3 regions of the Paenochrobactrum glaciei genome follow, and region 2 is predicted to be linked to each of the others. Evidence: predicted binding sites of a transcription regulator. Region 2 holds the regulator's gene; each other region holds the start of a gene.
What was found. The regulator LexA, encoded in region 2, represses DNA repair genes until DNA is damaged. The targets are predictions, from matches to a motif close to TGTTCNNNNTGTGTTCNG.
Positions count from the first base shown of each region.

Region 1: a site for LexA is predicted at 4,259-4,276, ahead of ABDZ76_RS06470 (DNA recombination protein RmuC). Genes of this name have one in related genera too.
Region 3: a site for LexA is predicted at 4,114-4,131, ahead of ABDZ76_RS01000 (DNA polymerase IV). Genes of this name have one in related genera too.

Region 1 covers NZ_BAAADE010000002.1:31,492-39,658, forward strand. The annotation lists gene ABDZ76_RS06450 (SDR family oxidoreductase) at 1-37, opposite strand, end outside; gene queG (tRNA epoxyqueuosine(34) reductase QueG) at 40-1,194, opposite strand; gene ABDZ76_RS06460 (glutathione S-transferase family protein) at 1,175-1,867, opposite strand; gene ABDZ76_RS06465 (undecaprenyl-diphosphate phosphatase) at 2,127-2,933, shown strand; gene ABDZ76_RS06470 (DNA recombination protein RmuC) at 3,002-4,225, opposite strand; gene def (peptide deformylase) at 4,338-4,868, shown strand; gene fmt (methionyl-tRNA formyltransferase) at 4,874-5,794, shown strand; gene truA (tRNA pseudouridine(38-40) synthase TruA) at 5,798-6,553, shown strand; gene ABDZ76_RS06490 (hypothetical protein) at 6,550-7,161, opposite strand; gene dapD (2,3,4,5-tetrahydropyridine-2,6-dicarboxylate N-succinyltransferase) at 7,376-8,167, opposite strand, start outside.
Region 2 covers NZ_BAAADE010000002.1:472,863-481,029, reverse strand. The annotation lists gene ABDZ76_RS08685 (SurA N-terminal domain-containing protein) at 1-33, shown strand, start outside; gene trpD (anthranilate phosphoribosyltransferase) at 42-1,061, shown strand; gene trpC (indole-3-glycerol phosphate synthase TrpC) at 1,071-1,874, shown strand; gene moaC (cyclic pyranopterin monophosphate synthase MoaC) at 1,886-2,374, shown strand; gene ABDZ76_RS08665 (molybdopterin molybdotransferase MoeA) at 2,377-3,597, shown strand; gene ABDZ76_RS08660 (response regulator) at 3,654-4,025, opposite strand; gene ABDZ76_RS08655 (single-stranded DNA-binding protein) at 4,337-4,849, opposite strand; gene lexA (transcriptional repressor LexA) at 5,146-5,868, shown strand; gene ABDZ76_RS08645 (ComEC/Rec2 family competence protein) at 6,092-8,167, opposite strand, start outside.
Region 3 covers NZ_BAAADE010000001.1:191,378-199,544, forward strand. The annotation lists gene glmS (glutamine--fructose-6-phosphate transaminase (isomerizing)) at 1-278, opposite strand, end outside; gene glmU (bifunctional UDP-N-acetylglucosamine diphosphorylase/glucosamine-1-phosphate N-acetyltransferase GlmU) at 444-1,814, opposite strand; gene ABDZ76_RS00985 (cytochrome c biogenesis CcdA family protein) at 1,890-2,654, opposite strand; gene ABDZ76_RS00990 (DUF3572 domain-containing protein) at 2,899-3,192, shown strand; gene rnk (nucleoside diphosphate kinase regulator) at 3,290-3,802, opposite strand; gene ABDZ76_RS01000 (DNA polymerase IV) at 4,152-5,498, shown strand; gene murI (glutamate racemase) at 5,507-6,364, opposite strand; gene ABDZ76_RS01010 (RNA methyltransferase) at 6,361-7,191, opposite strand; gene ABDZ76_RS01015 (NADP-dependent isocitrate dehydrogenase) at 7,475-8,167, shown strand, end outside.

The DNA of each region.
Region 1 (8,167 bases), 440 kb from region 2:
GGGCTGAATAACCTGCACCGATAAGAAAAATCCGCATAATTACTGGCACCTGTTCCATTCATCTAAAACATATGGGTCGGTTTCATCTTTAGCATAGTGCTGCTGTAATTGGGTAACTTTATCTGCGCTCAATAATTGCCGTAAAGCCCAGACCGATGTGCCGCGCACCAAAGGTTCGGGATCATTGAGATGCTCTTCCAATGGTTTGACAAATTGCTGGTCACCGGAATTACCCGCAGCGATTAAAACATTGCGCAAAAAGCGATTGCGGCCGATGCGCTTGATCGGGGAACCGGAGAAAAATGTACGAAATTCGGCATCATTTAAGGTCAGCAGAAATTGCAGCGAGGGACTGCGTAAGTCCTCGCGCGCCCGAAGTTTAATCTCTTGTGCGCTGACAGCAAATTTGTTCCACGGACAAGCCGATAAACAATCATCGCAACCATAAATATGATTGCCGATTTTCTCACGAAATTCGTGCGGTATCGGGCCTTTATTCTCAATCGTCAGATATGAAATGCAGCGTCTGGCATCAATTTTAAAAGGTTCAGGAAAAGCATTGGTCGGACAGGCATCAAGACAGGCACGGCATGAGCCGCAATTGCTGCGGTTGGGTTCATCAGGCGGCAAATCCAGCGTGATGAAAATAGAGCCTAAAAACAACCACGAACCATAATCTCGGCTCACCAGATTGGTATGTTTTCCCTGCCAGCCCATACCTGCTGCGGCGGCTAGCGGCTTTTCCATCACCGGTGCCGTATCGACGAACACTTTAACTGCGCCGCTTGCTCGCGCAATGAAGCGGCTGGCCACATGTTTAAGCTTGCCTTTGATGATGTCGTGATAATCACGATTTTGGGCATAAACCGAAATTGCACCGCGGTCTTTGTGTTTCAGCACTTCCATCGGGTCATGCTCAGGGCCGTAATTCATGCCGAGCATGACAATGGTGCGAACTTCCGACCACAGAGTTTGCGGATTGGCGCGACGCTCTTCGGTTTCTACCATCCAGTCCATATCGGCGTGGTAGCCGTTATCGATAAATTCACGCAAGCGCACAGGCGCCTGCGGAATGGAGCCTGGATGGGTAAAAGCCACAACATCAAAACCTGCTGCGCGGGCTTCATCCGCCAGCAGGTTCTTGAGTTTCAGCTTTTTGGCCGTTTCTTTGTCGTCAGAAGTCAAGGTCACCATAATGTGCCACCGGCGCCAGTCCACGAATCCGGTCGTTTAACAGGGGCCGGAAAGAAGGGCGCGATTTCATCCGCGCATACCAATCCCGTGCCGCTGGTGTTTCAGCCCAGTCAATTTCGCCCAAATAATCCAAAATGGAAATAGCGCTTGCCGCTGCCATATCAGAATATGTGGCATGACCGCCAGCCAGCCAGTCGCGGGTTGCTGCCAGCCAGTCCAGATATTTCATATGCTGGCGAATATTGGTGCGTGCTGCACGGATTGCGGTCGAATCAGGCGCACTGCCGCCTACCTCTGCCGACATCTGCAATTTATAGACACGCTCGCGCACAAGATGGCGGGTCACTTCATTTTCAAACTTGACCAGAAACCAATCGACAAGGCGGCGCACTTCGGCGCGCTCCATCGGACTTTCCGGCAACAGACGGCGATTGCGCTTTAAGGCACCACGCGTTTCATCGAGATATTCGGCAATCACCGAAGCGCCAATGACCGGAAGGTCATTTTCAGCCAGCAAAACCGGCAAAGTTGCGGCCGGATTAATCGCCAGAAACTCTTGGCGTCGAGCCCATGGACGTTCTTCGATCAGCTCAGCATCAACGTCATATTCATTGAGAATAAGACGGGTATAGCGTGAACCGGACGACATTGGATGATGAAAAAGCGTAAGCATGACCGCAGGCAACAACACTTTCAAATATGGATTCCGTATAAACTCAATATGATTTTCATAACAGAAACAGCATGAAGCGTTTCCGTTATATTGAGCTGCCGGAACCCGTCGACAAGGATTAGGGTGCAAAAAAGGAAGGAAATGTTTTTCCGTAAAATAACCTGATAGGCATTTATGCTGAAATTATTGTTAAGCTTTCATGTTTAAAATGTGGTCAATGAGCATTTTTATACGCTCAAGTGACAAAAGGCAGCAGTTTATGAACATCTATAATTTTCTCGAAGCAGGTTTTTTAGGCCTCGTGGAAGGTATGACCGAGTTTATACCTGTGTCCTCGACCGGGCATTTACTGCTGGTCGGACATTTCTTGGGCTTTGAATCAGCCGGAAAATCCTTTGAAGTGCTGGTGCAGCTTGGTGCAATTCTTGCAATTTTGAGCGTCTATGCTGCAAAAATCATGAAGTTGCTGCGCGATTTTTCCAGTGATGCAAAAACGCGCCGCTTTGTGCTGGGCGTGCTTGTGGCTTTTTTGCCGGCAGCGGTGATTGGCGCTCTGGCACATGGGTTTATTAAAACAGTGCTGTTTGAAACGCCGATGCTGGTGTGCATCATGCTGATTTTGGGCGGATTTATTCTGCTCTGGGTCGACAGACTGGATCTGAAACCGCGCTATCATAATGCGATGGATTTCTCGCTGCCGATGTGCCTGATTATTGGCTTTGTGCAATGTCTGGCAATGGTGCCGGGCGTGTCCCGTTCAGGTTCCACTATCGTTGGTGCTTTGTTGCTTGGGGCGGATAAGCGTTCTGCGGCAGAGTTTTCATTCTTTCTGGCCATGCCGACAATGGCGGGTGCCTTTGCTTATGACCTTTATAAAACCCATAATCAGCTCTCCTTTAATGATGGTGCGCTGATTGCTGTTGGTTTTGTGATGGCCTTCATTTCCGGCGTTTTTGTTGTGCGCTATTTGCTCGACTATGTTTCGCGTCACGGCTTCAAGCTTTTTGCCTGGTGGCGCTTGATTGTCGGTGCCGCTGGTATGGCCGCACTGATGGTCTGGGGATAAAAATTAAAAATGCCGGTTAAAGTGATTTAACCGGCATTTTATTTGGTTTTATATCCTGAAAACCGGATTTATTCATCATCAACCAGGCGTAAATGCCACTGTGATGCGGATGCGTTTTGCTCGGTCGGGGCAGAGGCATTGGGCGTTGTAGGACTACCAAGTTCCAATGTTTCAATCTTTTCGCCGCGTCGGCTGATTTTCGATGATGAGATCAGAATATCATCAATATCTTTATTGGCTTGCTGGAAATGTGTTTGTAATTTGCGCACGCGCTCATCAAGGCGTGCAATATCTTCCATCAGGCGCATAACTTCGGCTTGGATAAGATGCGCCTGTTCCCGCATACGGGTATCTTTCAACACCGACTGTATCACTTGGATTGACAGCATCAGCAGCGACGGTGAAACAATCACCACGCGGGCGCGATGGGCTTTTTGGATGAGCGATGAAAAATGCTCGTGAATATCGGCAAAAACCGATTCTGACGGCACGAATAAAAAGGCTGTATCCTGCGTTTCACCGGCAATCAGATATTTGTCCGAGATATCTTTAATATGAACTTCAATATCGCGGCGGAATTGTTGAGCGGCTTGCTTTTGTGCATCGGCACTTTTGGCCTCACGCACCGCTGTCCATGCTTCCATCGGAAATTTGGCATCAATCACCAGTGACGGCGCATTATTGGGCATGCGAATGAGGCAATCAGGGCGGGTGGCATTGGAAAGTGTTGATTGAAACTCATAAAGCCCTTGCGGCAGAGCATCACTGATGATTGCTTCCATGCGTGCTTGCCCATAAGCGCCACGGCTTTGTTTGTTAGCCAGAATTGCCTGCAACTGCACCACCTGACCGGCCAGTGACTGAATGTTGTTTTGTGCCGTATCAATCACCGCCAGCCGCTCTTGTAGCTTGGCGAGATTTTCATGCGTTGATTTGGTTTGCTCGTTCATTGTGTGGCCGAGACGGTTGGTCATGCCGTCGAGCCGTTCACGGATCGATTGATTAAGTTCGGACTGGCGTGAGCCGAACACTTCCGCCATGGTTTGCATCCGGCCTTGCATTTCGGCCTGACTTTTCAAAATTTCAGCCATGCGCATTTCTGCGTCACGGGCGCGTTCTTCAGCCATCATTTCGGCAATCAGCGCGTTTTTAGCATTACGACTGCCCATCCATATAAACAGGACAGCCATAAGAATGACGGTCAGAAAAATTGCGCCAAGCAAAAATCCCGCTGAAAATTGATATTGGCCAAGCTGAAAAACTGGCTGTGTCAGGCTATTTGTGTTTTCCATACATATGCTTTAACCGATTCGCGCATGAATTAAGAGATCAAAACGAGAACATTTTATCATTCGGCCGTTCACGAGCATTGACGTGGTAACTTGTAACAATTAGGTGAAACCCATGTCGATAAAACCACTGATTATTTTACCCGATCCTGTATTACGTTTGGTGTCAAAACCGATTGAGCGTTTTGACGGCCAGTTGCAGGCTTTTGCCAATGATATGTTTGATACCATGTATGATGCACCTGGTATCGGTCTGGCTGCTATTCAGGTCGGTGAGCCGATCCGTTTGGTGGTGATTGATCTGGCACGCGAGGGCGAAGAAAAAGCGCCGCATATCTTTGTTAATCCAAAGATCGTGCACTCATCCGATGAGCGCAGCATTTATGAAGAAGGCTGTTTGTCTATTCCGGATTATTATGCCGAAGTAGAGCGTCCGGCACGGGTGCGTGTGGAATATCAGGATGTTCAGGGCAAGCCACAGGAAATGGAAGTTGACGAGCTGATGGCAACTTGCATTCAGCACGAGATTGACCATCTGGACGGCGTCTTGTTTATTGATCACATTTCCAAGCTGAAACGCGATATGGTGATTAAGAAATTTAAAAAAATCGCCAAAGAACGCCAGCAAAATAGTCAGGTTTTGTAATGTCACTGCGTGTCGTTTTCATGGGAACACCGGATTTTTCCGTACCTGTTCTCACCGCCATTATCGGACATGGTTATGAAGTGGTTGCGGTTTACTCGCAGCCGCCGCGTGCCGCAGGGCGTCGTGGTCTGGAATTGACCAAGACACCGGTTCATCAAAAAGCGGAAGAATTCGGCATTCCTGTCTTTACGCCTAAAAGCCTGCGCTCTGAGGAAGAGCAGCAAAAATTCCGCGAGCTGGAAGCTGATGTCGCTATTGTTGTGGCTTATGGTTTGCTGCTGCCGCTGCCGATTTTGGAAGGCACGCGCCTTGGCTGCTATAATGGTCATGCTTCGCTTTTGCCGCGCTGGCGCGGTGCAGCACCGATCCAGCGTGCGATTATGGCCGGTGATAAAGAAACCGGCATGATGATTATGAAAATGGACGAGGGGCTGGATACCGGCCCTGTCGCCATGGTTGAAAAAGTAGCGATCACCGAAAATATGACCACCGGTGAATTGCATGATAAACTGAGCATGACCGGCGCTGATCTGATGATCCGTGCGCTGGGTGCTTTGGAGCGTGAAAGTCTGGCACTGCGTGAGCAGGAAGAAGACGGTGTGCTTTATGCTGCCAAAATCGACAAGGCGGAAGCACGCATTGATTGGTCTAAGCCTGCGGTAACCGTTCATAATACCATTCGTGGCTTGTCGCCTTTTCCGGGCAGCTGGTGCGAGATGGAAATTGGCGGCAAAGTGGAACGCGTTAAAATTTTGCGCTCCCATCTGGCAGAAGGTTCCGGCGCAGCCGGTACAATTCTTGATGATAAGCTGACCATTGCTTGCGGCGAGGGGGCTGTGCAATTGCTGACCTTGCAGCGTGCTGGTGGCAAAGCCTTGCAGGCATCCGAATTTTTGCGCGGTGTTGCCGATTTGCGGGTGCTTTAAAGCATGCCACGCTATCGGTTAACGGTTGAATATGACGGCACTGCTTATGTCGGCTGGCAGCGGCAGGAAAATGGTCACACCATTCAGGCTGCTATTGAGCAGGCATTCAAGCGTTTTACCGGTCAGGATTTAACGCTTGGCGCAGCCGGGCGTACCGATGCAGGTGTGCATGCTTTAGCACAGACTGTGCATGTGGATCTGGAACGTGACTGGTCGGCAGGCAAAATCCGTGAAGCCTTGAACGCTCATCTTGCGCAATGGCAGGAAACGGTCAGCATTATCAATGTGCAGAAAACGGTTGATCATTTTGATGCGCGTTTTTCTGCCCGTGGCCGTCATTATCTCTATCGTATTCACAATCGCCGCCCGCCATTAAGCATTGATCTCAATCGTGCATGGTGGGTGTCGAAGCCGCTTGATCATGAAAAAATGCACGAGGCTGCACAACTGCTGCTCGGCGAGCATGATTTCACGACTTTCCGTGCCACCCAATGTCAGGCCAAAAGCCCGATCAAAACACTTGATCGGCTGGATGTGACACGCAATGGTGAGATCATTGAAATTCGGGCATCCGCGCGTTCTTTCCTGCATAATCAGGTGCGCTCACTTGCCGGCAGCCTGATGGAAGTCGGTTCCGGCCGCTGGACAAAAGATGATCTGGTTGCAGCACTGGAAGCACGCGAGCGTTCGCGTTGCGGCACTGTTGCCCCTCCTTACGGGCTTTATCTGATCGGTGTGGATTACGACGATCCGGTTTAATAACCGGCGTTAAAATCGTAGTTGATGCCGAAAAGTTCCTGTAATGCGAGTGTGATGAAAAACGACAGCATGAACATGGCGATATAAAAGGGCAGGGCAAAACCTGTTGGCTTTTGCAGCGCAACCCGCGTTAAGCGATAACTCATCATGATAATGACAATCATAAAGCCAAGCGAGACAAAGGTTAAAGTATCGCTGCGCTGTTGCATGAATAATTGCCACAGGCTGATGGGTGCAAAAGCCCATGCCAGCAAAGCCGTGCCCCAATTGCTGGCAATGACATAAGGGGCAAAGCGTTTAGCAATGCCGATTTTGCTGACAACGAGACCCAGCAGAAAGATCGGCAAAATCCATGCCGTAATATCGACAATGGCCGCTTTGATAACGATGGATAAGCGCATCGCGGTTTCTTCACGCCCGCCGCCGGTGAGTTCTGCGGCATAGGCAACCCAACCAGCAAGCAGTGGCGGCAGGCTGACAAGGATGGCGTAAAAAGAACGCCAGAAACCATCGGCTGAAATATCAAGATAGGCAAAACCATCCGGCTTGCCGGTCATCATACGCCAGACGCCGTAAAAATAGCGGTAAATTGTGTCGATTGTTGGCAAAGTTCACAAACCTTAACTGGCGCGGCGGGGAAGAATTGGCTTTAAGTTTAGGAAAATAAACGCAAAAATACAACCGATAGTGCTTGCCTTATTGGCGGCATGTTTCGCGGTTATTTATTAATTCTCCAGTCGATGTAAAGTTTTAATATCGGTTTACATCCCCCTATCAGACGAGGACTTTGTCCTCGTCTTTTTTTGTAGGCGTCAGCTGGTTTTAATCGCGCAAAAGATCATTGATCGATGTTTTTGAACGGGTACGCGCATCAACGCGTTTGACAATAACCGCACAATAAAGGCTTGGGCCCGGCTGACCATTTGGCATCATTTTGCCCGGTAATGCACCTGCAACCACGACCGAATAGGGCGGCACTTCGCCATAGGTGATGCTGCCGGTTTCGCGGTCAACGATCTTGGTGGACTGGCTGATGAAAACACCCATGCCAAGCACAGCACCTTCGCGGATAATGCAGCCTTCCACGACTTCGGAGCGTGCGCCGATAAAGCAATGGTCTTCAATGATGGTCGGGCCTGCCTGCAATGGCTCTAAAACGCCGCCAATGCCTACACCGCCTGAAAGATGCACATGTTTGCCGATCTGTGCGCATGAGCCAACGGTTGCCCAGGCATCCACCATGCTGCCTTCGCCCACATAGGCGCCGACATTGACGAAGGACGGCATCAGCACAGCCTTTGGTGCGATATAGGCCGAATGTCTGACCACACAATTAGGCACAGCACGGAAGCCAGCCTGCTGAAACTCTTGTTCACCCCAGCCATCAAATTTGGATGGCACTTTATCCCACCATGATGATTGGTCAGGCGAGCCGCTGATCAATGCCATCGGCTTGAGACGGAAAGAAAGAAGTACGGCTTTTTTCAGCCATTGATGGGTATGCCAGTTACCGTCTGCTTGTTTTTCTGCGACACGTAGTTTGCCTTCACCCAGTAATTGCAGGGCATGTTCTACAGCATCACGAATTTCACCTTTGGTATCAGGCGTAATAGC
Region 2 (8,167 bases):
CAGACCGCGATCAACAATGCGATGGCATTTTAGGGGTGGCTATGGTTGATTTTAAAGACTTCATTGCAAAAGTCGCACTTGGCACACAGCTGAATTCGCAACAATCTAAGCAAGCTTTCGATATTATGATGACAGGGCGTGCAACGCCCTCTCAGATCGGTGCCTTTTTGATGGCATTGCGTGTACGCGGTGAAACAGTACCGGAAATCAGCGGTGCAGTTTCCTCGATGATGTCGCGCGTTACAGAAGTCAAAGCGCCCGACAATGCCATTGATATTGTTGGCACCGGCGGCGATCAGTCCGGCTCTTACAATGTGTCTTCCTGCTCGGCCTTTGTGGTTGCAGGTGCCGGTATTCCTGTTGCTAAACACGGCAATCGTGCGCTTTCCTCGCGCTCAGGTGCAGCAGATGCGCTGCTGGCACTTGGCGTTAATATTGAAGCAGATGCCGATCTCATCAGCCGCTGCATTTATGAAGCGGGCTTGGGCTTTATGTTTGCGCCTAACCATCACTCATCCATGCGCCATGTCGGCCCGTCACGGGTGGAACTTGGCACCCGTACGATTTTCAACCTGCTTGGCCCCCTCTCCAACCCTGCCCATGTCAAACGTCAGCTTGTTGGTGTTTATGCACAGGAATGGGTAGAGCCATTGGCACATGTGCTGAAAGAGCTGGGCTCTGAACGCGCATGGGTTGTCTATGGTGACGGCCTTGATGAAATTACCACCACCGGCATCACCCATGTCAGTGCGCTGGAAGATGGTATCATCCGCAGCTTTGAAATCAGCCCTGAAGATGTCGGTATCCGCCGTGCAGAACCGGCTGAACTGAAAGGCGGCGACGGCGCTTATAATGCGCAAGCATTGCGTGAAGTGCTTAAAGGCGCAAAAAATGCCTATCGCGATATCGTGCTGATGAATGCAGGTGCCGCCCTTCTTATCGCTGGCAAAGCGAAAGACCTGAAAGAAGGCGTTGAGCAAGCAGCCCTTTCCATCGACAGCGGTGCAGCACTGAATGTCTTGAATAAGCTCGTTCAGGTTTCCAATGAGCAAGCGGAATAAGGATACGGTATGAGCACTGATATCTTAAAGAAAATTGAAGCCTATAAGCGCGAAGAAATTGCAGCTGCCAAAGCTCAAATCCCGCTTAGCGAACTTAAAGCCAAAATTGCTGATCAGCAGCCGACACGCGGCTTTCTGAATGCTTTGCTGCAAAAGAAAGCCAACAAGCAATTTGGCCTGATTGCAGAAATTAAAAAAGCCAGCCCGTCCAAAGGTCTGATCCGTCCGGATTTTGACCCGCCATTGCTGGCCAAAGCCTATGAAGAAGGTGGCGCGGCTTGCTTGTCCGTTCTCACCGACACACCTTCATTTCAGGGTGCGCCTGAGTTTTTGACAGCGGCACGCAATGCCTGCTCACTGCCAGCGCTGCGCAAGGATTTTCTCTTTGATACATATCAGGTTTATGAAGCACGCAGCTGGGGTGCTGATTGCATTCTCATCATTATGGCAAGTGTTGATGATCAACTGGCCGCAGAACTTGAACAGGCCGCTTTCTCGCTCGGCATGGATGCCTTGATTGAAGTGCATGACGAAGCTGAGATGGAACGTGCGCTCAAATTGCAGTCGAAGATGCTCGGTGTTAACAACCGTAATTTGCGCAATTTCGAAGTGGATCTGGCAGTCAGCGAACGTCTTTCAACTATGGTGCCGGATGATTATCTGCTGGTTGGCGAAAGCGGTATCTTCACCCATGAAGATTGCCTGCGTCTGCAAAAATCAGGCATCGAAACTTTCCTGATCGGTGAAAGCCTGATGCGTCAGCAGGATGTGAGCTCCGCAACACGCACCCTTCTGACCGGCCAGACAGCCTGAAGTAAAAAACCATGAGCAAGCTGACCCATCTTGATCAATCCGGACATGCCCATATGGTCGATGTCGGCGACAAGCAGGAAACCGAGCGTTTAGCTGTCGCCGAAGCCTCCATTATCATGCAGCCAGAAACGCTTGCTCTTATACTTTCCGGCAATGCAGCCAAAGGCGATGTGCTGGCAACAGCACGCATTGCCGGTATTATGGCCGCTAAAAAAACCGCTGACCTCATTCCGCTTTGCCATCCGTTGATGCTCACCAAAGTCGGCATTGAAATCGAAGCGGATGAAAGCCTGCCCGGCTTGAAAGTAACGGCGAGTGCGCGCCTTAAAGGCCGCACTGGCGTTGAAATGGAAGCACTCACCGCAGCTTCTGTCACCTGCCTCACCATTTACGATATGGCGAAAGCCGTCGATAAAGACATGACCATTCAAAACATCCGTCTTGTTGAAAAACACGGCGGCAAATCCGGTGACTGGTTCGCATCCTCCAAGGACAAATAAAAATGGCACTTTTACCCGTTGATGAGGCCTTGCAGCGCCTGACTGAAAATGTCCAAACGGGACCAAGTGAAACAGTTTCTATCGATCAGGCAGGCGGGCGCACCCTCGCCGCGCCTATGGTTGCCCATTATCTGCAATCGCCTTTTGATGCCTCCGCTATGGATGGTTATGCGGTGCGCGCCAATAAAGATGGCAGCTATCCAACGACATTTCGTGTGATCGGTGAAGCCGCAGCAGGTAAACGCTATCTTGGACAAATTGCTGAAGGTGAAGCCATCCGCATTTTCACCGGTGCACCGGTGCCAGCAGATGCCGATAGTGTTGTCATTCAGGAAAATGTCATCCGCAATGGCGACATGATCGAAGTCAGCGGCGAGATCATCAAACACAAACATATTCGCCGCGCCGGTCTTGATTTCAAACTCGGCGAAGAATTATTGCCTGCCGGGCGCAAGCTTGATGCCGCAGCATTAGCGCTCGCAGCCGCCAGCGGCAATGCCAAGCTGCAAGTCACCTGCCGCCCGCGCGTGGCCATTCTGGCAACCGGTGACGAGCTTGTCGCACCTGGCCAAATTCCGGCAGAAGACCAGATCATTTCATCCAATTCCAGCGGCATTGCCGAACTGGTGCGTGCACAAGATGCAACGGCGATTGATTTAGGCATTGTGCCGGATCAGACAGATTTAATCATCGCCGCCATCAAACAGGCGATGAATGATAACGTCGATGTGCTGGTAACGCTTGGCGGTGCCTCTGTCGGTGATCATGATCTGGTGCATAAAGCACTTACCGCCTGCGGCATGAAGCTGGATTTCTGGAAAATTGCCATGCGTCCGGGCAAGCCGCTGATGCATGGTAGTCTGACTGCCGCCAATGGCCGTATTATCCATGTGCTTGGTCTGCCGGGCAATCCGGTTTCCAGCATGGTTTGCGGGCATTTGTTTTTAGTGCCATTGATAGCCAAATTAACTGGCCGCACCTATCGCGCCGATATCCGCAAAGCCACGCTCTCAACCCATATGCCGGAAAATGATCATCGCCGTGATTATGTGCGTGCGGAATATATCCTTGACGATCAAGGCGATCTTATTGTCCATCCCCTGCCCGTGCAGGATTCGTCCATGCTTGGAATGTTGGCGCGCGCCAATGCGCTGATTATCAGAGAAGCCAATGCACCTGCCATTGATGCGGGTGCAAGCTGTAAAATTCTGGTCTTGCGTTAGATTTTATCGCATTTCTTAGCTTAAAAAAACCGCAGCGCTATTTTTTAAGACCAGTTTTAAGCGTCGCCTAAATAAGATTTAATTGTCTCGATAAAACGCGGCACTGAAATCGGTTTGGAAATATAAGCTTCACAGCCACCCTGTCTGATGCGCTCTTCATCGCCCTTCATCGCAAAAGCAGTGACGGCAATAACAGGAATGACCTTCAGCTCTTCATCATCCTTGAGCCATTTGGTCACTTCAAGACCTGAAACTTCCGGCAACTGAATATCCATCAAAATCAGGTTCGGACGATGCTCACGCGCCAGATCCAGCGCCTCAAGCCCGTTGCGGGTGCGGATAGTTTCATAGCCATGGGCTTCTATGAGATCGCGAAAGAGCTTCATGTTCAGCTCATTATCCTCAACGATCATCACTTTCTTAATCATCAAACTTCCCTCAGCGCACAGGCTTTCCGGCTTATTTGCAAGCGCATAGACTTATTATGGAATCGAGAAAACTCCATTCATCCACAGCCATTTTAAACGCAGAACATTGACGAATAGCAAACAGATTGCATTTTTTTAATTTTTTTAAAGTCGACATTCATCAAAAAACAACACTCAATTGACCAGCGATAATTCAAAAAACACAAAAAAATGCGCAAGTTTCATCAAAACTTGCGCATTTTCTTAATTATTTATGCAAAATCTGACACAAAAACAGCAATTAATTGCCCGTTTTTATCAGATTTTTTGCATTAAAACGGAATTTCATCATCCAGATCGCGTGAGAAACCACCGCCTGATGAAGGTCCTGAGTTACCGAAATCCGAACCGCCCGATGAACCACCGCCGGAATAATCAGACATCTGCGAACGACCGCCGCCCTCAAAAGAGCGTCCCTGTCCACCGCCTTCACCGCGGCTGTCAAGCATCTGCAATTCACCACGGAATTTCTGCAATACGATTTCAGTCGTATAGCGTTCATTACCGTTCTGATCCTGCCATTTGCGGGTCTGCAAAGCACCTTCAAGATAAACCTTGGCGCCCTTTTTCAGATATTGCTCGGCAACTTTCGCCAGATTTTCGTTAAAAATAACGACGCTGTGCCACTCGGTCTTTTCGCGGCGCTCACCGGACTGACGGTCGCGCCAGCTTTCAGAAGTCGCAATACGCAAATTAACGACAGGGTCACCGGAGCTCATACGTCTTACTTCCGGATCCGCACCAAGATTGCCGACCAGAATAACCTTGTTGACACTACCTGCCATGCGCTTAACTCCACCTTATCTTCTATTGGTTGACTGCTACAGATAACAGCCGCCAATGATTTAGCACATCTCATCCAATGCAAGATGCACCATTTATCGCCTGTTTCCACAAGAGATATGGCACAAAATATCAAGTTCTTATTTTGTTCTAAACCAAATTTTATCGTTCCGCAAGCACACAATATTTACTTCAATAAAATAATATAGCGAGACACTTGCAGAACAAGACTGGAACAGATAGTGTTTGTTCTGCATTTGTTTTTTAAATTGATTCTTAACTCTGGGGGCTTTAGCGTATGTTGACCCGCAAGCAGCATGAATTACTCCTTTTCATTCACGAGCGTTTAAAGGAAGTCGGTATTCCTCCCTCGTTTGATGAAATGAAGGACGCGCTGGATTTAGCCTCCAAATCAGGTATCCATCGCCTGATCACCGCATTGGAAGAACGCGGGTTTATCCGCCGACTGCCAAACCGTGCCAGAGCATTGGAAGTCATCCGTCTGCCGGATTCTATTGCACCGGGGCTAAACAGCCAAAAAAAGTTTTCGCCAAGCGTGATTGAAGGTAGTTTGGGCAAACCTGCTACGCCTGCTAAAGCTGAAACAGCTCCTGTTAATATTGCAGCCGATAATAATGACACGATCTCCGTGCCTGTTATGGGGCGTATTGCAGCCGGTGTGCCGATCTCTGCCATTCAAAACCAGACCCGCACAATTAGCTTGCCGATGGATATGATCGGCTCAGGCGAGCATTATGCGCTGGAAGTTAAAGGCGACTCGATGATCGAGGCCGGAATTTTTGAAGGCGACACAGTATTGATCCGCCGTGGCGACACCGCCAATCCGGGGGAAATTGTTGTGGCACTGGTGGATGATGAAGAAGCGACGCTAAAGCGTTTTCGCCGAAAAGGCGCATCCATTGCATTGGAAGCGGCTAACCCTGCCTATGAAACCAGAATTTTTGGCCCTGATCGCGTACAGGTTCAGGGCAAACTGGTCGGATTAATACGCCGCTATTAATCCGACCAACAAATCATGATGAGAATATCGGAGCCAGCCAACCAATCATTTTTCTTTGGCTGGCGAGAAGTACAGATAGATGCTGTTCCATTACAAAAACTAGATTATGAGCGCCAATTGCATGGGCTTTTAAAGCCTCATTCAAAGCATGTGGTAATAATGTGCGCCTTTTATTCATACGATAAATGATTGTTCTTAGCGCTATCTGTCCCCCCCCTTATTGCTAAGGTTTTTGTGCAGTTTTTGCTTTTTTAGGTGCCACATAATCAGCAAGGCCACGCGCAGCACGCGAATAGAGGCGATAGAGATGCCAAGGGCGTTGTGGCTCGCCAACTGAATATATCAGCCGGTCATTATAGTGCAGCGATCTTGCAGCATCTGCCATACTAGCTGGCACCGTGACCGAGATTAGCGCATTACCAGCATCGGTGGCCGAGATTAGCGTATTACTGGCATCAGCAGCACTATGTGCATTTTCAAGCGCTTTCATGTCTTTGCTTATATCTGTCAGTGCCACCTCGACATCATCTTCTAAAAATTCATTATCGGGATCGAAGCCCCGTTCATAGGCTGGCTCAAAAACCGGCGTAACAGACTGTCCTGCAGAGATTGATTTTCGTATCGTGTGTGAACCGGCACTTTGTGAACCAAGCCTTACTTCCAAAGAGCCTTTCAACGCTAAATCACGCCGTGTCACAATAAGCTTGCCATCAGTCGGACATTTAAGCTCTTTACCCGCAACAGCTAACACCACCACATCGCCGATATTACAGGCAAATTCCACCGCTGCCGGTTCATCGGTATAACTAAGCATACGCCCGTCTTTCAGCGTGATTGAGCAGACTTTATCCTCACAATAAAATGCATCCTCACGATAAATGCCATTCTTCTTCGAACCAGCGATCACCGGCGGCACAATGGCATGAGCATCATAGGCTTTTGCCCAGTTTTGAATGGTGAATTTTGATGAACGCGGGCGGTTCACTGCCAAGGAGCCATCGGCAAGACGCACGGCTAACAGTTTTGCATCTTCAGCAATGATAATATCAGGGTCAGTTTCACTATAATAAAATACAAAACCAGCCAGCACGAAAATGAGCGAAACGGCACGTAGACGTGTTGTACAAATTACCGCAATCACCAGCCCGATGGTCCAGCTTAAAATCGCGCCGGATGAAATAATACCCGGATTGCCTGCTGGTGCGATGGAAGAAACAAATTCGGCAATCTGGCGCATCGCCCAAACACCAAGCCCCATGATCTGCAATGGCAACCAATCCAGCTGCAACGGCATCAACAACAGGCTTAAAACTGCAAATGGCATGATGATGATCGAAATAACCGGCATCGAAAGCACATTGCCAAGCAAGCCAAAAGGCGCTGTATTATTAAAATGATAGGCTGAATATATGCCGCTTGCCACACCTGCAACGATAGAGGTGGCAGCCGTTGCTACAACCGGTACCAGCCATTTTTTAATCCGTGAAGCTTGTTTGCGTTTCTGGCGTTTTCCCTGATTGTAAAGTGTCGAATTTCGATCACTCCACCATGCAAAAGCTGCAATCAATCCGGCGGTTGCCGAAAATGACATTTGAAAACTTGGCCCCAATACTTCATGCGGCGCACTGATGAAAGCAATCAACGCAGCAATTGCCAGATTGCGGATACTGAGTGCGGCACGGTCAAACAGTAATGCGACCAGCATCACCATAATCATTACAAAACTGCGCTGCGCTGCCACATCGGCTCCCGAAAGCGCCAAATAAAAAGCAGAGCTGAACAAAGCAGCCGTAGCAGCATATTTTTTAATTGGATGACGTGCCGCAAAGGAAGGAAACAGGCTGGCGATCATGCGAAAGCCGATAATCACCACCCCTGCGGCCAAAGCCAGATGAAGACCCGAAATCGACAATACATGCGCAAGACCGGAATTGCGCAGTGCCTCATTCGTGTGTTCGCTTATACCATCGCGCTGCCCCGAAATGAGTGCGGCTGCAATTGCCCCGTCCTCCCCGCTCACCACACTGGTGACACGACTGCCGACAATATGTCTGAGTGTGGCAATCGCATAAGATAAGGCTGCCTCCACCCCATCAATGCTGCTGCTTTCCGCCAAGGATGGGGTGCCGAGATAAAAACCATTACCGCCATTGCCTTTAAAAAAGCCATTAAAAGCAAAATCATAATTGCCAGGTCTGACCGGCCCTGAATGCGGACGCAACCGCACCAGACCGGTGAGTGTTGAACCTATTTCGGTTTGCGCCGGAATATCACGGGCTGTCATACGCAACCGCTCAGG
Region 3 (8,167 bases), on a different contig from region 2:
AGACGCTTGGTCATATGCGGATGCGCATTGCGCTCAACCGGTTTGCCATGGGTTGCCCAGCGGGTATGCCCGATGCCGACAACACCCGGCAAAGGCTGGTCTTTCAAATGGTTTTCAAGATTGACCAGCTTGCCCTCGGCACGACGACGCGCCAAAGCGCCGCCATCAAGGGTGGCAATACCGGCGGAATCATAACCGCGATATTCAAGCCGCTTCAAACTATCGACCAAAAGAGACGCCACATCTCTACCGGCAACGATACCAATAATTCCGCACATAATTAAAATCCCGAGTTTAGACGAATAGATATTTTATTGACAATAAATCTGTCAGGGCTTTTTAAAAATGAGCCACCCTGACAGAGCATTCTGCATAAAGATAAATTGAATTCATATATAATCACTTATGTTTTCAGCCTTTTTAAAACTGAAAACATAAGTGGATCACGCTTCTCTTCTGGCTTTAATCTGCGCTTTCAATGCCGCATATTTTTCACGTAAAATCGATGCACGGCCTTCCTTGACTGCCTGACGGGCACGTCCCAAAGCCAGCGCATTATCCGGCACATTTTCAACAATCACACTGCCGGATGCAACATAAGCATTATCGCCGATGCGCACGGGTGCCACCAATGATGAATTGGAGCCGATAAAGCTGTTTTCACCGATCTCGGTTTGAAACTTGTTAAAGCCGTCATAGTTGCAGGTAATGGTGCCTGCACCAATATTAGCGCTCGCGCCCACTGTTGCATCACCAATATAGGAAAGGTGATTGACCTTGGCACCCTCACCGATTTTGGCGTTTTTCACTTCGCAGAAATTGCCAACCTTTGCTTTTGCCGACAAATCAGCGCCCGGACGCAGACGCGCATAAGGGCCGACCTGTGCATCAGCACCAATTTGAGCACCTTCCAGATGCGAAAAAGCATGAATGACCGCACCGGTTTTAATGTTAACTTTCTCACCGAAAAACACATTCGGCTCAATAATAACATCCGGTTCAATCACTGTATCATGTGCGAAATAAACAGTTTCAGGCGCCAGTAAAGTCACACCGTCAATCATCATCGCCTGACGTTTACGGTTTTGCCAGATGCCTTCGGCTTCTGCCAGTTCCAGACGATTATTGATGCCGATCACATTATCGACCGGCACTTCAACGCCCACCACATGCAAGCCTTTGTCATGCGCAAGCTTCACAATATCGGTTAAATAATATTCGCCCTTAGCATTATTGTTATCGACAGCATCCAGAAGCGCCAGCAAATGGTTGCCGCGAACCGCCATCAAACCACCATTGCAAAAGCCAATGGCTTTTTGCGCGTCATTTGCTTCTTTTTCTTCAACAATCGCAACAAGCTTGCCGTTTTCTTCAATCAAACGGCCATAGCCATGCGGGTTTTCCGGACGGAAACCCATCACCACCACATCAGCACCCTCGCCCAAACGAGCACGCGCCTGCTCCAAGGCCTGCGCCTCGATCAGCGGTGTATCGCCAAAAACAATCAGCACATCGTCATAGCCGCGTGCAATCGCCTCGCGTGCAGCCAAAACCGCATGCGCAGTGCCCAGACGTTCGACCTGCTCATAAGATGAAACATTAGCAGTAATTTTCTCAACTGCACCACGCACAGCATCGGCACCACGACCAACCACCAGCGCCACATCGCTTTCACCTGTCGCCTGAACGGCTTTCACCACATGGCAAACCAATGGCAGGCCGGCAATTTTGTGCAAAACCTTGGGCAAGGCTGATTTCATACGTGTGCCTTCACCCGCAGCAAGCACAACAGAAAGACAGGAACGGCTGGTCATAGTGTTTTATCCGTTATTGAAGAGCAGTTTATGGATGATATTCACAAGGAATATCACCATTATTTCGTTAATATTTTAACCCAAACGACCCAATACCGGGAAGGTTTCCAAGAGCCAGAACGCAAAAGCCTGCATGCCGCCGGTGAGGAACAAGACACCAGCAAGGATAAGCAACACGCCCATAACCTTTTCCACTTTGCCCAGATGCACTTTAAATTTGGCCAAAAAGCGCATGAAAGCACCTGAAAAGCTCGCAGCCAAAATGAATGGCACACCTAAGCCCAGCGAATAGACGGCAAGCAATGCCGCGCCATCACCAACTGTACTGCTGCCGCCAGCCAAGGTCAGGATCGGCCCCAGCACCGGCCCGATGCAAGGTGTCCAGCCAAAAGCAAAGGCAAGCCCCATAATATAAGCGCCAAGCGGCGTGGCCGGTGCACGATTGGCCTGAAAGCGTGCCTCGCGCGACAGTAGCGACAAGCGGAACACGCCTAAGAAATTAAGCCCCATAATGATGATGACCACACCGGCAGCCATGGCAATTTCCTGCTGCCATTGGCGCAGGAAATGTCCAATTGATGAGGCACCAGCGCCAAGCGCGACAAAAACGGTAGTAAAGCCCAGCACAAAGGAAATGGAGGCAATCAGCAAAGCGCGGCGTTTGCTGGCAGCAACGGCTTTATCCGCACTCACACCAGCTGCATCATTTTGGCGAAAATCATCTACACTGACACCGGCCATATAGCACAGATAAGGCGGCACCAAAGGCAACACGCATGGGGATAAAAATGACAAAGCACCCGCGCCCGCAGCGGTCAGGTAAGAAATATCCAGTGCCAATGAAATGTCTCCGGTGATCAGTCGCAGATATAAATCCGCTCATATAGATTCAAAATATAGCCTGAGGCCTGAACCCGAGGCTGAGCCCTTATAGTGCATTTTTGCTAATATGAGCAACACACAGCAAAGCTTAGGCCCTGAGTTTCTGAGTTTCGTGATTTTACGCCTGAACATGATAGTGCGGAAATAAAGCTATCAAACCACCCATCATTCACGATATGTATATCAGCAAAGAAGAAAAAGGATGAGCGCCGTGAAAACAGCCCCGAATGAGCACGCAGAATCTCTGGCGATTGAAGCCCTGATCTGGCTGACACAAGAGCCGGATTTGATGTCGCGTTTTTTAACGCTGACCGGCATTGATGCCTCAGCCATTCGCAGTGCCGCACGCGAACCCGGTTTTTTGGGCGGTGTTTTACAGTTTTTACTGGCGCATGAACCAACATTGATGCGTTTTTGTGAAGCAACCGAAAACGAGCCTAACTCTGTTGTCACGGCTGCACGACAATTGCCAGGCGGCCAGATGAACGAGTTTTAATCACACTACCGATGTCACAAAAAAAGAGCGCCGTTTGAGCGCTCTTTTTCATTTTCGAATTTTATTTCAAGCTGCGCTTTGCCTTTAAAGCATCAGGTCAAGCTGCGCTTGGACCGGGTCCTTCATCATCAGAAGCAGTATCTGCCGCCTGTTTACGAGCCGCAAAATCAACCACTTCCACATTGCCGTCAGCTGCAACAGGCGGCAAAGCCTCACCCGGTTTGCTGACCTGCACGACGCCTAGCTCCTGCATCTTCCCGTCACGCGCCGCAAAAGCAATGCTCTGTCCCGGTGCAAGGCCGATCAAGGCCGCGCCAATCGGCGTCATAATGGAAATCTTACCTTCAGCGATATCCGCCTCGCCCGGATAAACCAACGTCACACGGCGCTGCTGGCCATCCTGCGTTTTAAATTCAACCGCAGAACCCATTTGAATAACATGCGCAGGCACCTTGCCAACGGCCACGATTTTCGCACGTTCCAACTCAGCAATCAGCTCATCAGCCACCGCAGCAACGCGCTCCGGCGCATCTTCCGCAAGCCCCATCAACCGGTCGTGATCCAACTGGCTGATAACAATATTCGGCTTTTTACGACTCTTTCCGCTCATGGCGATCCCACTATCGTTTGAATGATATCCGTCCTCAGGGTTTTGATGACCTGAGATCAGTTATTTTAATTTTTAATTGAAAGCGCTTTGGTTAATTTGCGAACATAAATACTATGTCTCCCCCTGAGTGCCAGCTGCGCTAAGCCGGTCTCCGAGGGCTAATATCCTGCGATCGGGTTAACCCGATGGAAAATGGATGTGACATATTTCTTCATAACACCAAGGTTGGCGATAACAGCCATTTTGTCAAGCCCAAGACACGCAACCTGTTACTATTGTCGTATAGGTGCACATAAAAATATACTCACCAGTGTTCACAATATGTTCACTCTGCGATATAGTGCGTGCCATGACAGAACAAACCGCTTTAAACGCACCGTTAACAGGCTTTTGCCGTGATTGCCTTCGCATGCAGCGAAGCGCAGAATCACGTCGTTGTTATGCTTGTGGCAGTCCGCGTTTATTGCGCCATAAAGAGCTGTATAAGCTGTCGCTCGCCCATATTGATTGCGATGCTTTTTATGCGGCTGTTGAAAAACGCGACAACCCTGAATTGCTCGATAAGCCATTGATTATCGGCGGTGGTACGCGCGGTGTCGTTTCAACGGCTTGTTATCTTGCCCGCATTCACGGCGTACGCTCAGCGATGCCGATGTTCAAAGCACTGGAAGCCTGCCCGCAAGCGGTAGTCATTCCGCCTAATATGGAAAAATACAGCAAGGTTGGCCGTGAAATACGCCAATTGATGCGCGAACTGACACCTGCTGTAGAACCGCTTTCTATTGATGAAGCCTTTTTGGATTTAAGCGGCACGGAGAATCTTCATAAAGCGCCCGCTTCTTTTGTCTTGGCTAGATTTGTCCAGCGAATTGAAAAAGAAATCGGCATCACCATTTCGGTTGGCCTTTCCTATTGTAAATTTCTGGCAAAAATCGCCTCCGATCTCAACAAGCCACGCGGCTTTGCCGTGATTGGTGAAGAAGAAGCGCTTACCTTTTTACGTGATAAACCAGTTTCAATTATCTGGGGTGTCGGTAAAGCGCTCACCGCCAAGCTCAACAGCGACGGGATCCGCACCATTGAGCAATTGCAGCGCATCGAAGAAAGCGCACTGATGAAGTCTTATGGCGTGATGGGGCAACGTCTTTATCGCCTCTCTCGCGGTCAGGATACACGCCGCGTCGAGCCGGAACATGAGATGAAAAGCATTTCGGCGGAGACAACATTCAATCATGACCTGTCCTCAGCTGACGATCTTGTGCCGGTGTTGCGTGCGCTGTCAGAAAAAGTTTCCCACCGTTTGAAAAATGGTGAAATCGCCGGTCACACAGTGGTGTTAAAGCTAAAAACGCAGGATTTTAAAAGCCGCACCCGCAACCGCCAGCTCAGCAGCCCGACACAATTGGCCGACAGGATTTTTCACACCGGCTTGGGCCTGCTGGAAAAAGAACTGGATGGCACTAAGTTTCGTCTGCTTGGCATTGGCGTCAGCGATCTGAGCGGCAATGAGCGTGCTGATCCGCCTGATCTGGTTGATATGCAGGCTACACGCCGTGCCAAGGCAGAAAATGCTATGGACGCATTGCGTAATAAATTCGGCCAAAAAGCCGTAGAAACCGGATATACATTTGGTAAATCCGGTTTGGGTCGTCCGCAAACGCCATCAGAACACGTCAAGCGGGAAGAGAAGGATTAAACCTTCTCTTAGCCGTCGATATGATCAAATTGCAGGCCGAAACCTTGCAGCAGACGTCGAATGGCAAAGTCAGGCTTGCCGGATGTAAATTCCGCTACATCATGCGGATGGTCGCTGCTTTCCTGCATGTTTCCGCTCTCACCCTGCCCTTCGCTTTGTTGCAACAGCGAAATCGTCCGGCGCGCAATAGCCTCAGCCGGATCAAGCCAATCAACCGGCCACGGCGCTAATTTACGAAAGACATTGGCCAGAAACGGATAATGAGTGCAAGCCAGCACAACAATATCTGTTCTGCGGCCATCCTCTTCGACAAAGCACGGCTCAATTTGTGCCAATACTTGCGCTTCATCAATCTGTTCACCGCGAATATGCGCTTCGGCAAGGGTTGCCAGCAGATTTGCACCCACCAGCTTCACATGGCATTTGGAAGCAAAAGACTGAATGAGATCATGCGTATAGGCACGGCGCACAGTGCCAGGCGTTGCCAGAACAGAAACAAGCCCCGAACGCGTGCGTTCTGCCGCCGGTTTAATTGCCGGTACAGTGCCGACGAACTTCATAAACGGAAAGGCTGCGCGCAAATCATCCAGCACCAATGTTGATGCGGTATTACACGCAATCACCACGATGGCGGGTTTATGCTCTGCCAGCAGCCGGTCAAAGAGTTTGATAATACGATCGCAAAGCGCTTCTTCTTCCCAATCGCCATAAGGAAAACCGGCATCATCCGCCACATAGACAAAGCGGCGATCCGGCAACCAGACCCGCAGCTCACGCAAAACCGTTAAGCCGCCAATACCACTATCAAAAACAAGCACCGGCGCTTTATCCGGCAGATTATCATGATCCGGCTTTTCTTTTATCATAACTCGTCTGATCCTTCCGCTTTAACGCGGGCACGCCCTTCTGGCGCACCGGAACCGCGTGGCGCTTTAGGCGAAAATACATCCAGTGACGTGACAACGCCACGCAATAATTTAAGCTCCGCGGAAGCAAAACCGGCACGTGTCAACACGGCACGCAAACCATCAACCATCACCGCTTTTCGGGCTTCGGGGCGAAAATAACCGCGTGTATCAAGGGCATTTTCTAACTGGTCGAACAAACCTTGCAATTCATGCTTGGGTGCCGGCTCCATTTCAGGGCCGCGGAAAACCGTATCAGCCTCATTTTCCATACCGGTTTTCATCCACTCATAAGACATCAGCAGCACAGCCTGCGCGATGTTGAGCGATGCAAATGCCGGATTGACCGGAAAGGTCACCAATTCATCAGCAAGCGCGACCTCATCATTTTTAAGGCCAACGCGTTCACGGCCAAAAAGAATGCCCACTTTTTCCTGTTGCTTAAAACGCTGGCGCAATGTGCGGCTGGCTTCAATCGGGCTTCGCACCTGTTTGAAACCATCGCGCTCCCGCGCAGTTGTTGCATAAACAAAGTTCAAATCGGCAATCGCTGATGGCAGATCATCATAGACAATCGCATTATCAATCACATGATCGGCTTTGGATGCAGCCGCGCGTGCTTTATCACTTGGGAACTCTTCACGCGGATTGACCAGTCTTAATTCTGCCAGACCAAAATTTGCCATTGCGCGCGCCACCATGCCGATATTTTCAGGCAATTGTGGTTCCACCAAAATAATCGCTGGTCCCTCAGCAATCAGCGAGCGATGTTTATCAGTTCCGGCCATCTCTTCTTCCAGACTATTGCAATAATGCGTTTACTTCATTTGTCACTGACACAAACGGCAAAAAATCGCAAAGTTTTCTGTTTGCCAATTGATCTGATCCCCATCTTCGTAAATGCGTATTTTCTAAAATAAAGTGAGCAATCAAAAACAGGCTTTATTTTGGCTTTAAGACTAAAGAAACACAGATGTGACCAATAAAACCACGGTTAAAGCTTTGCCTTAGGCTTCAGCAATGCTATACGAGCGCACGTATTCAAAGCGTATTCAACAAGAGGCATCATCCATGGCAAAAATTAAGGTTGCTAATCCGGTTGTCGAACTCGATGGCGACGAGATGACCCGCATTATCTGGCAGTTCATCAAAGAGAAACTGATCCATCCTTATTTGGATATCGATCTGAAATATTATGATCTTTCTGTCGAACACCGCGATGCGACCGATGATCAGGTCACCATTGATGCAGCAAATGCCATCAAAGAACACGGCGTTGGCGTTAAATGCGCAACCATCACTCCTGATGAAGCCCGCGTTGAAGAATTCAAACTGAAGAAAATGTGGAAGTCGCCTAACGGCACCATCCGCAACATTCTCGGCGGCGTGATTTTCCGCGAACCAATCATCTGCGAAAACGTACCACGTCTGGTTCCAGGCTGGACTCAGCCAATCATCGTTGGCCGTCATGCATTTGGTGACCAGTACCGCGCGACTGATTTCAAATTCCCTGGCAAAGGTAAACTGTCGATCAAGTTCGTTGGTGAAGACGGCGAAGTGATTGAACATGAAGTTTATGACGCACCATCATCCGGTGTTGCCATGGCTATGTACAACATTGATGAGTCGATCCGTGAATTTGCCCGTGCATCGCTGAACTACGGCTTGCTGCGCAACTATCCGGTTTACCTCTCCACCAAGAATACCATTCTCAAAGCCTATGACGGTCGCTTCAAAGATATTTTTGAAGAAGTTTATCAGGCC